DNA from 3 places in the Sporosarcina sp. FSL K6-6792 genome. Region 2 is predicted to be linked to each of the others. Evidence: riboswitches for the same ligand, from Rfam matches in the RefSeq annotation. Region 2 holds a riboswitch; each other region holds the start of a gene.
The links. A riboswitch is a leader RNA that binds a small molecule or an ion and turns the genes downstream of it on or off. The one in region 2 is predicted to bind S-adenosylmethionine.

Region 1: it holds a riboswitch for S-adenosylmethionine, as region 2 does, so the genes downstream of both, MKZ26_RS14350 (methionine ABC transporter ATP-binding protein) here and metA (homoserine O-acetyltransferase MetA) in region 2, are expected to answer to the same signal.
Region 3: it holds a riboswitch for S-adenosylmethionine, as region 2 does, so the genes downstream of both, MKZ26_RS16045 (O-acetylhomoserine aminocarboxypropyltransferase/cysteine synthase family protein) here and metA (homoserine O-acetyltransferase MetA) in region 2, are expected to answer to the same signal.

Annotation. Positions count from the first base shown of each region.
Region 1 covers NZ_JBBOSA010000001.1:2,928,163-2,931,440, forward strand. Annotated here, with positions in the region: gene MKZ26_RS14335 (VOC family protein) at 1-78, shown strand, start outside; gene MKZ26_RS14340 (NAD(P)-dependent oxidoreductase) at 349-966, opposite strand; gene MKZ26_RS14345 (sulfite exporter TauE/SafE family protein) at 998-1,705, opposite strand; SAM riboswitch class I at 1,871-1,982, shown strand; gene MKZ26_RS14350 (methionine ABC transporter ATP-binding protein) at 2,161-3,186, shown strand; gene MKZ26_RS14355 (methionine ABC transporter permease) at 3,176-3,278, shown strand, end outside.
Region 2 covers NZ_JBBOSA010000001.1:1,648,240-1,651,517, reverse strand. Annotated here, with positions in the region: gene MKZ26_RS07870 (protein phosphatase 2C domain-containing protein) at 1-741, shown strand, start outside; gene MKZ26_RS07865 (SgcJ/EcaC family oxidoreductase) at 768-1,223, shown strand; gene MKZ26_RS07860 (hypothetical protein) at 1,293-1,472, opposite strand; SAM riboswitch class I at 1,656-1,762, shown strand; gene metA (homoserine O-acetyltransferase MetA) at 1,865-2,773, shown strand.
Region 3 covers NZ_JBBOSA010000001.1:3,274,412-3,277,689, reverse strand. Annotated here, with positions in the region: gene MKZ26_RS16050 (hypothetical protein) at 1-627, opposite strand, end outside; gene MKZ26_RS16045 (O-acetylhomoserine aminocarboxypropyltransferase/cysteine synthase family protein) at 659-1,948, opposite strand; SAM riboswitch class I at 2,073-2,188, opposite strand; gene MKZ26_RS16040 (glycerol-3-phosphate acyltransferase) at 2,334-2,969, shown strand; gene MKZ26_RS16035 (aspartate aminotransferase family protein) at 3,032-3,278, opposite strand, start outside.

The sequences.
Region 1 (3,278 bases), 1.3 Mb from region 2:
TCCACAGAAACATGGATGGCGTTTTTCAATGATACCGAGGGGAATACGCATGCGCTAACTAGCGAAGTGGAAGTTTAAGTCGGACTATAAGTGTTACACGTGAAACAAAATACCGATTTGGATGGCTTTATGATTGGTCGCCATTCTTTGTCCATAAAAAAAGGTTGCCCCGTCAGTTATGAAAAACTGATGGGGCAACCTTTCATTTGTTTAATCAAACTTTAGAAAATTCAATTTGATCCTGCAAGTCTCCAGCTAGGGGTGTTAATGTCCCTGCCGATGCTGAAATTTCTTTCAACTATTTTCTGTACAAAAGTAGCACTGTCAACGACAGTACTACTCTGTTTATTAATATGAAATTCCTACACGAAAACCGATATTGTCACCTTGCAGTAGTTCATCGAAAGCAAAAGCAGCTGTGTCACCCACGGATATTTGTTTACCGTCCTCTGGCAACAAGTCGCGCTCAGTTCTGTAGTCCCCCACTGCAACACCATCCGGTAAATAAGTAGGGCAGACAATTGTCCATTCAAGCCCCGATTGACGCAGCATGTCATACACTTTATGGTGCTCCTCCGCCGCAAAAGTTAGCCTGCGATTTGTATCTCCAGCTTCATAACGCAGTTTTTCGGGATCAATCTTACTTTGCAAGATGCCTGCTGTCCCAATTGTGACTAGCCGATTAATTCCTGTATCCTCCATCGCTCTTATCATATGAGGAACTGCCTCAGTCAACGTTGTTGTCTGGTCTGTGCCTAGCGAACTGAATACAACATCCATTCCAGCAATGGCATACGAAACTTCTACAACATCACGGACATCACCTTGGATAATCGTCAACCTATCATGTGGCGCCAATTTCTCAGGTGAACGAACGAGTGCCGTCACTTCATGCCCTTCTACCAATGCTAATTTTAGGACTTCCCCACCCACACGCCCCGTTGCCCCAAACAATGCGATTTTCATAAGAAACATCTCCATTCTATAAATTACTTTCTCATTTTATTAATAAATAAACGCCTGTAAATAGTAAAATACCATATGTGAAGATCCGAAAGGTCTTTTGACTGATATGACGGAATAGTAGTTGTCCTAGATACAATCCAGCAAATACTAGCGGTAGTGCCATTCCGATTGAGGTCCAAATACCTTTAGTTGTACCAACAAAAAGCACTTGAATGAGTAGACTAACGGAATAGATGAATAAATAAAACGCGAGTGTCGTTGCACGTAATGTTTCTTTTTGCATAGCCGTTCCTGCAAAGTAGAGCAAAAGCGGCGGACCTGGCATGCCAATTCCTGTCGTCAATGTACCAGATAATCCGCCAACAACAAAGTCCCCACGTTTAGTTCTCTTAATTCGAAGGTTCAGGACAAGTAGCAGTGTTAGCAAAAGAAGAACAATGCCTATGCCCGTTTTCAATTTGTTGATATCCGCCGAAATGAACAAAATGATACCAATTGGCAGTCCAGATAAGCTCCCGATTATCAACTTTTTTAATAGATCTGTATCCACATCTTTACGTATTTTAGCAATAAGTGCGCTTGAAATAACAAGCGACAAAACTAGGTTTATCTGAATGGCCTCCATCGGATTAAAAATCATGAGTAGAAAAGGTGTCGCCATGATCGAAAAACCAAATCCTGTACTTGTCTGTAAAATGGACGCAAAAAGTATAATGCTAATAAATATGAAAATTGTCATTCTAACACCGCTTTCTCTATCACTTTAAGTGTATCAGAATCCTTAAATTGTTTTTGGTTATTAGTAGTCTGAATTATTTTACTTTAGTAAATTCATTGACTTTCCCTAATTTGCACACTAGAGTTAGATTCAATTCTTGCAACAATCGAATAGCACTACATCACTTTCTTATCCAGAGAGATCGAGGGACAGGCCCTATGACATCTCGGCAACAGGTTCATGACCAATGAACACTGTGCCAACTCCTACAGACGCGTATGCGTTTGGAAGATGAGAACGAGATGGCTTCTTTTATTAGAATCCCTCTTTTTCTTATCTATTTTAAGAAAAAGAGGGATTTTTTTCGTTCTTACAACTGTCTAGCTTCAGCGGCCAGATGCTCGGGGTCACAAGTCATTTTGCTAGTTGCATCCATTGTCCGCACAGAATTAACGAAGTACTTAGGGGGTCAATACATGATTGAATTTAAAAATGCATCCAAGACGTTCGCCCTTGGGAAGCGTGAGGTACATGCGGTAAAAGATGTTTCTCTTTTCGTTGAAAAAGGTGAAATTTTCGGCATCATCGGTTTTAGCGGCGCCGGAAAAAGCACATTGCTACGGTTAGTAAATATGCTTGAACGCCCGACTTCAGGCTCTGTTTTCATACGAGACATCGACGTCAGTACATTATCCTCAAAAGATTTACGGACGCAACGTCGCAACATCGGCATGATTTTTCAGAACTTCAACTTGCTGAACTCACGGACAGTTGCAGGAAACATCGCGTATCCTTTGAAACTTGGCGGAATGCCAAAAAAAGCAATTGCGGAACGCGTCGAGGAATTATTGGACTTCGTTGGCCTGGCCGATAAAGCTAAAGATTATCCGGACCAACTATCAGGAGGGCAAAAACAACGCGTAGGTATAGCCAGAGCACTCGCCACTTCACCAGATATCCTAATCTGTGATGAAGCCACATCTGCACTAGATCCTGATACGACCGCCGATATACTGCGGTTGTTGAAAAAGGTGAATAAGGATTTGGGTATTACAATCCTCCTTATCACACATGAAATGCATGTCATTCAAACAATTTGCGACAAAGTAGCGGTCATGGAAAATGGAGAAGTAATCGAAACGGGTGATGTTTTTGAAACATTTACTGATCCTCAACATTCGACAACACAACGATTCATCCAATCCGTACAGCAGGATCTACCTTCAGAAAAACTGATTAATGAGTGGCAATCAAAAGGTGGCACCAAATTATATCGAGTTATTTTCAAAGGAGATATTGCAAGTGATCCTGTTCTTTCAAAAGTTACACGTAAACATGATGTTGATTTCAACATCGTTTACGGTTCAGTTCGAGAATTACAGGAACGATTTTTTGGCAATCTACTTGTTTCATTTGAAGGAGAAACGGATGCTGTAAGCCGTGTATTAAAAGAACTTGAATTAATTGTAGACATAGAGGAGGTCCTAAAAGATGAACGTTGATTGGCTTACATTTTGGCCCCGGATTGTAGAAGCAACCGGCGAAACACTGATCATGGTAATTGCCACTCTCGTTTTTGGTTCCATTTTTGGAA
Region 2 (3,278 bases):
CGATGGATTAATCGTGTAGCGGTTGGTCGATTTGGAGGTAATTCTTTAGCGGGACAAACCAAAAATGAAGATGGCTGCGTTATTTGGCAAAACGAGGATTGGGAATTAGCGGCTATTTTGGATGCACATAAAAGTGCTGAAAGTGCGGAACTTGTTATACAAACACTCGGGCAGCATAAAGAAAAATTGGTAGAGATTTTAGATATGAAAGGTCCTCCACGATTTAAACGTTTGGAAATGAAGTTACTTGAAATTTTTCAATCTGAACAATTTTTGAATGAATGCAGATGTGCCATGGGAGAAACGGCTTGTCTTATCGTTGTCAGGAAAGCTAATTACGTTTGGTGGTTTTCGGTTGGAGATTGTTTAGTATATCTGTTCCATTCGGAATTAATTGCCCTAAATCAGTTTCAACTTAACCAAAGGCAATTCTTTGAATGGATTGGTCAAGTGAATACGTTTGAGCAAGCAGTACCATGCTACACGTCAGGGACAAGGGAAATGAGAAAAGGGAACAATCTTATTTTTTTGACGACTGATGGTTTAGTGGAATGCCCGGGGGAACCTTTTTTGGATCCGTCAGATCTCGTTGCCGTGCTGAATGAAAAAGAACTTGATAAAGGGATTTCGCAGTTATTGATGGAAATCGAAAGACAAAATGTACGAGACAGTACGACAATTATCGCATGGAATGTCGAAGTAGAAAAGGAAGGCAGCATCCCGAGCGATTATCTCGGATGAAGGAAAAATGACGGGAGGAATTAGATATGGAAGCATCTGAATTAATTGAAATCAAAACCCTTTATTATAACTTAATTCTTGCATGGAATAATCGCGATGCTAAGAGCATGGCTGATCAATTTACAGAGCAAGGCGAATTGATTGGATTTGACGGAAGTCAAGAAATTGGGCGAAATACTATTTTTGCACATTTAGAACCGATATTTGCAGATCATCCAACACCTCCATTTATCAATGTCGTTAAAGATGTGTACTTTCTGAGTGCTGAGGTTGCGATGTTGCGTGCAATCGTCGGGATGATACCTCCGGGCGGAACAGAACTTGACCCAAATTTGAATGCTCATCAAACACTAATTGCAGTAAAAGAAAAGGATGGATGGAAAATAAAACTTTTCCAAAATACACCGGCCCAATTTCACGGAAGATCTGACTTGGTCGAGCGGATGACCAAAGAATTGAAGCAAGTATCTGATGTAGGCTGAAAAAAGTGCCCCGCACCAAGATAATACCAGTGCGGGGAGTGTTTTAGTTACTGTTCATGACAAAGGTAATCATTTTCTCTTCTTTTCATTTGAGTTCATTCGTTCGCGTTTTGGTTTCAGGGAACGGAGTTCAGCAAACTCGCGGGCTATTTCTTCATTCATGTCGCCCGGTTTTATTTTTTGGTTTTTCGGCGTTTGTGGTAAAGACCGTGCATTATTTCCGCCAGTTTTATTGTCATCTCTTCCCATTGTAACAACTCCTTTCATTTTTTCAGTGCTACGTTAATATGGCTTTCTAAAGAAATATTATTCAGCAATTTTCATGCTGAATTAACGTGAAAATTAAAATAAAAATGTTTGTTTTGATTATTATCGTCAAAAAAGACGGTTTACAATAGTAGTTTTAATAGTATAATAGTAAATAATTGAATATTCTTATCAAGAGAAGCTGAGGGATATGGCCCTGTGAAGCTTCAGCAACCTCTGACTTAGTCAGGAAGGTGCTACCTCCAACAAGATTTTTTCTTGAGAGATAAGAACAGAGTGCCCTAATTAAACCCTCTTTCCTTGTCTTATAGAAAAGAGGGTTTTTTATATTGAATCATTTGATTCAAACTAAAGTGAAAAGGGAGAGACGACACATGCCGATCAATGTACCGAAACAATTACCAGCAGGAGAACTATTGAAGAAGGAAAAAATATTTGTAATGGATGAAGAACGCGCAACGTCCCAAGATATACGGCCTATGAACATCGCCATTTTAAACTTAATGCCTGAAAAAGAAAGAACAGAGTTGCAGCTGCTACGTCTATTAGGGAATACACCGCTACAAGTAAATGTTACATTTTTGAACACAGCAACTCATGATTCTAAAAACGTTAGTAAAACGCATTTAAACGCATTTTATACAACATTTGAACATGTGAAACATCGTCGTTTCGATGGACTGATTATTACGGGTGCCCCGATTGAGCATTTAGAATTTGAAGACGTTAATTACTGGAAAGAAATAACGGAGATTATGGAATGGTCAAAAGAAAATGTAACCTCTGTTTTACATATTTGTTGGGGTGCCCAAGCAGCACTCTATCACCATTATGGAATCGGGAAATTTGAATTGCCGAAAAAATGCTCAGGCGTTTTTACGCATCGACTATCCGACCCAACGATTAATCTTGCACGTGGCTTTAATGATGAATTTAAAGCACCACATTCACGTTATACATCCGTTTCAACAGAGGAAATAAAAAATGATCCCCGTCTACACTTGCTTGCCAAATCAGAGGAAGCAGGGGCATTCATCGTCATTTCTAAAGATAATAAACATATTATGATCACAGGTCATTTGGAATACGATGCGGATACGTTGGCGGAGGAATATGCACGTGATTTGCAAAAAGGAGTCGGTATTGATATCCCGGAAAATTATTTTCCGAATGATGATCCAAGCAAAGAGCCGTTGAATACATGGCGTTCCCATACGCATCTACTCTTCTCCAACTGGCTAAATTATTATGTGTATCAAGAAACACCTTATGAATGGGAATAACTAGTTAATGACAAATGTATCAATTAAACCACGTCTGTAGATTAACCATCTATTTGCATAAAATACTGGTGAGTAGGGCTTGATGACCTTCATTTTCACTGCATTATTTTCGGCCCGCTTTCGACTAACTATTCATGACAGACTTACTGAGGGGTCCGAGTGTGGCTAGAAGTGACTCCGACACTTCTAGCCACACTCTTTTTAGTAATACTATTGCGAATAGTTGCCTGTCGCGTTCCTACACTATTCAAGTGGAAAATGCAGTTGTTTTGGAAGAATAGAATAGATGACATTCTATGAAGGATGTAAGTGCCCGAAGATGCAATTTCGGGCACTCTTGGACGATGTACAATGCGTTCCTTTCTTACTTTTAGCAAAGATTATACATCTAATCATGTGATACCTTATAGCAAGTGCCACTTCTTTACTAGAGAAAAGAAAAAACCATATAGAAAGCTTCAGCCGCCAAAATTGCATCTTTGGCGGCTTTTCTCCGACTTGGATG
Region 3 (3,278 bases), 1.6 Mb from region 2:
GGAAGCTAGTTCAACGCCTCCTCGACCACGGCCGATGTCATGCGTATTCATCGCACGGATTAAGGGGTAGAAGCTCTCCATGTCATTTCTGCTATTCCCAAAAGGAGATGCCATGTTCCCAATTTTAGTTGATTGTGGTGTCACTGCCATCGGGAAAAGAATATCCATAGCCTCGGGATACATAATGCCCCATTCCAGTACACGCATGCCACCGAGCGCCCCCCCGATGACCGCCCTTAACCGATTGACACCTAGTACCGTCAGCGCTCTCCGTTCTGCATGCACCATATCTCGAATCGTTACTTCTGGAAATAAATTTCTATACAGCTCGCCTGTGTCCGGATTTACAGTTAACGGTCCTGTTGATCCGTCACTTCCGCCAAGTGCGTTAAAAGAGATAACGGATAATTCATTTGTATCGATACTTTTTCCTTTGCCGACAAGACCGCTCCACCAACCCGGATAGTCAACCGTTCCAACTGTCACGTGACTTCCTGTCAAGGCATGACAAACAAGTACATGGGGTGCATCCAACCTGCCCGTTCTTTCATAGGCAAGCTGTACATTTACCAAGACGACTCCTGATTCCAATACCAGATGCCCGATTTCCACTATCCCCGTCTCCACGATTGTCACGCCCTTTCTTGTCACCAAAAAATTATACTGTTACTGGTACCGCTAGTTCGATTGCTTGTGCAAGGTCTGCAATAATATCTTCCGCAGATTCAAGGCCCACCGATAGTCTGATCAATTCTTCAGTCACACCTGATTTTTTCAAGTCCTCAGGCCCAAGCTGCTGATGCGTCGTTGAAGCTGGATGGATAATTAGTGATTTTGCATCCCCAACATTCGCAACATGCGACCAGATTTTGACGTTATCAATCACGTTCCGGCCTGCATCACGTCCACCTTTAATACCAAATACAATAATGGAACCGAAGCCGTTTTTCAAGTACTTTTTCGCAAGGTCATAAGATGGGTGATCTTCGTTGCCTGTATATGTTACCCATTCGACAGATGGATGTTTTTTCAAGAACTCCGCTACTTTAACGGCATTTTCATTATGTCTTGTCACACGCAAATGCAGTGTTTCAAGTCCTTGGAGGAAATTAAATGCACTATCTGGATCTAAGCAAGGTCCGAAGTCACGCAATAGTTGAACGCGTAGTTTAGTCGCAAATGCCGCCGCTGCTGTATCAATTCCGTAACGGAGACCATGATATGACGCATCAGGCTCTGTGAAGCCAGGAAACCTCCCTTGCGTCCAGTCAAATGTACCCGCATCAACAGCAACTCCACCGATCGTGGTACCGTGTCCGCCAATCCATTTTGTAGCGGAATGGATGACAACATCCGCACCAAATTCGATAGGATTCGAACCATATGGCGAAGCAAATGTACTATCAATAAGAAGCGGTAGACCGTTTTCATGCGCAATGTCCGCAACCGCTTCAATATCGAGTACATGAAGACTCGGGTTACCGATTGTTTCTGCGAATATTGCTTTTGTTTTATCTGTAATTGCTGCACGGAAGTTTTCAGGATCTGTTGCATCGACAAACTTTACATTGATACCGTAGCGTGGAAGTGTAGCGGCGAATAAATTATAAGTACCGCCATATAAATTGCTTGCTGCGACAATTTCATCTCCAGCACCAGCTACGTTCAAGATAGAGAAAGCGATAGCTGCCATACCTGAGGAGAATGCAACTGCCGCCGTACCACCCTCAAGAAGCGCAATACGCTCTTCAAAAACTGCAACAGTCGGATTTGTAATTCGCGTATAGATATTGCCTGCTTCTTGTAGTGCAAATAGTTTTTGAGCATGTTCTGTATCACGGAATACAAATGATGAGGTTCTATGAATTGGAACTGCGCGTGAACCTGTTACAGGATCCGGTTTTTGTCCACCGTGCAGAAGAAGTGTTTCGGGTTGAAGTTTTGTCATCGTCATTACCTCCAGAGTTTTTTAGATGGATTTGATTGTAATGGGCGGAGACGTTAGGGGTATTTTTGGAATGAAAAATAACCCCCTTCGCTTAAGAAGAGGGTTACGCTTTCGCTTATTCCTCCCCTTATCTTTCAGACCGTTCGCACGAATCTGTAGGAAGTAGCACCTTTGCAAGTTAGTCACTTGCTGGTTGCCGGGCATCGCAGGGCCTATTCCCTCCGCCGCTCTTGATAAGAGTTTGTGATATTCAGTTTTCCATCTTGTGACATAGTATAGTAGATATCTCAATACTTTGTCAATAGTTTACCGAATAATATTTCTGAAACTTGTGTCTATGTGGAATGTTACACTTAGACTACCGTTATTTTAGGAGGAACTTGATATGTGGTTATGGATTGTAGGCGTGCTCTTATGGGGATATGCAGTTGGTTGCCTGCATGGATCAGTTGTTGCGCAGAAAATATCCGGCGTTAACTTGAAAGAAACCGGTGTGAAAAATGCCGGTGCCTCGAATGCGACCATTGTTCTCGGGAAGAAGTTCGGCGCATTAGTTGCAGTAATCGATATCAGTAAAGGTGCAGGAGCTGTCTTACTTGTGCACTATTTCGCAGAAAACGCAGGATTTTCAGAAGCCTTTTTGGCTTTACTTTTATTTCTTACAGCCGCCGCAGCCGTTATTGGGCATAACTTTCCATTTTATATGAACTTTAACGGTGGAAAAGGAACAGCGACAATAATTGGTGTACTGCTTGCAATCGACTGGCAGATCGGGCTCATTGGTTTTGCATTATTTGTCGTCGTAGCACTAATAACAGACTTTCTCGTGTTTGGTGTACTGATGCTCTACGTCACGCTCATCGCGATGGCAGTATTGGCAGACGGATACTGGCCAGTCGTAATAGCAACTTTGTTATTTGCAATCGCCATTTGGAAACATCTCGAGAATTTTCAGCGTATGAAAGAGCGTAGCGAGAAGCGCGTTTCAATGGTCTTTAGAAAAAATAAAACCAAAAACTGAGGACCCCTATAATTGGAGGTTCTCCGTTTTTGGTTTAGCAAGATTAAAAATCTCAACCTAACTCATTCATTTTCATTGAACACTTTCTTCATCACCGCAATAATAAAGTCCACGTCTTCATCAGTACAAGACAGCGGTGGGCTTAGCGCTAGAATATTGTTATAGCCAGCAACTGTATCGCCGTTCCTTCCTATAATAAGTCCATTCGCCTTACATTCGCCAATGATTTTTGCAACACGGGCGTTTGTAGCAGGCTCTTTCGTTTCTTTATTCTCTACAAGTTCAATGCCTAACAAGAATCCGAGCCCG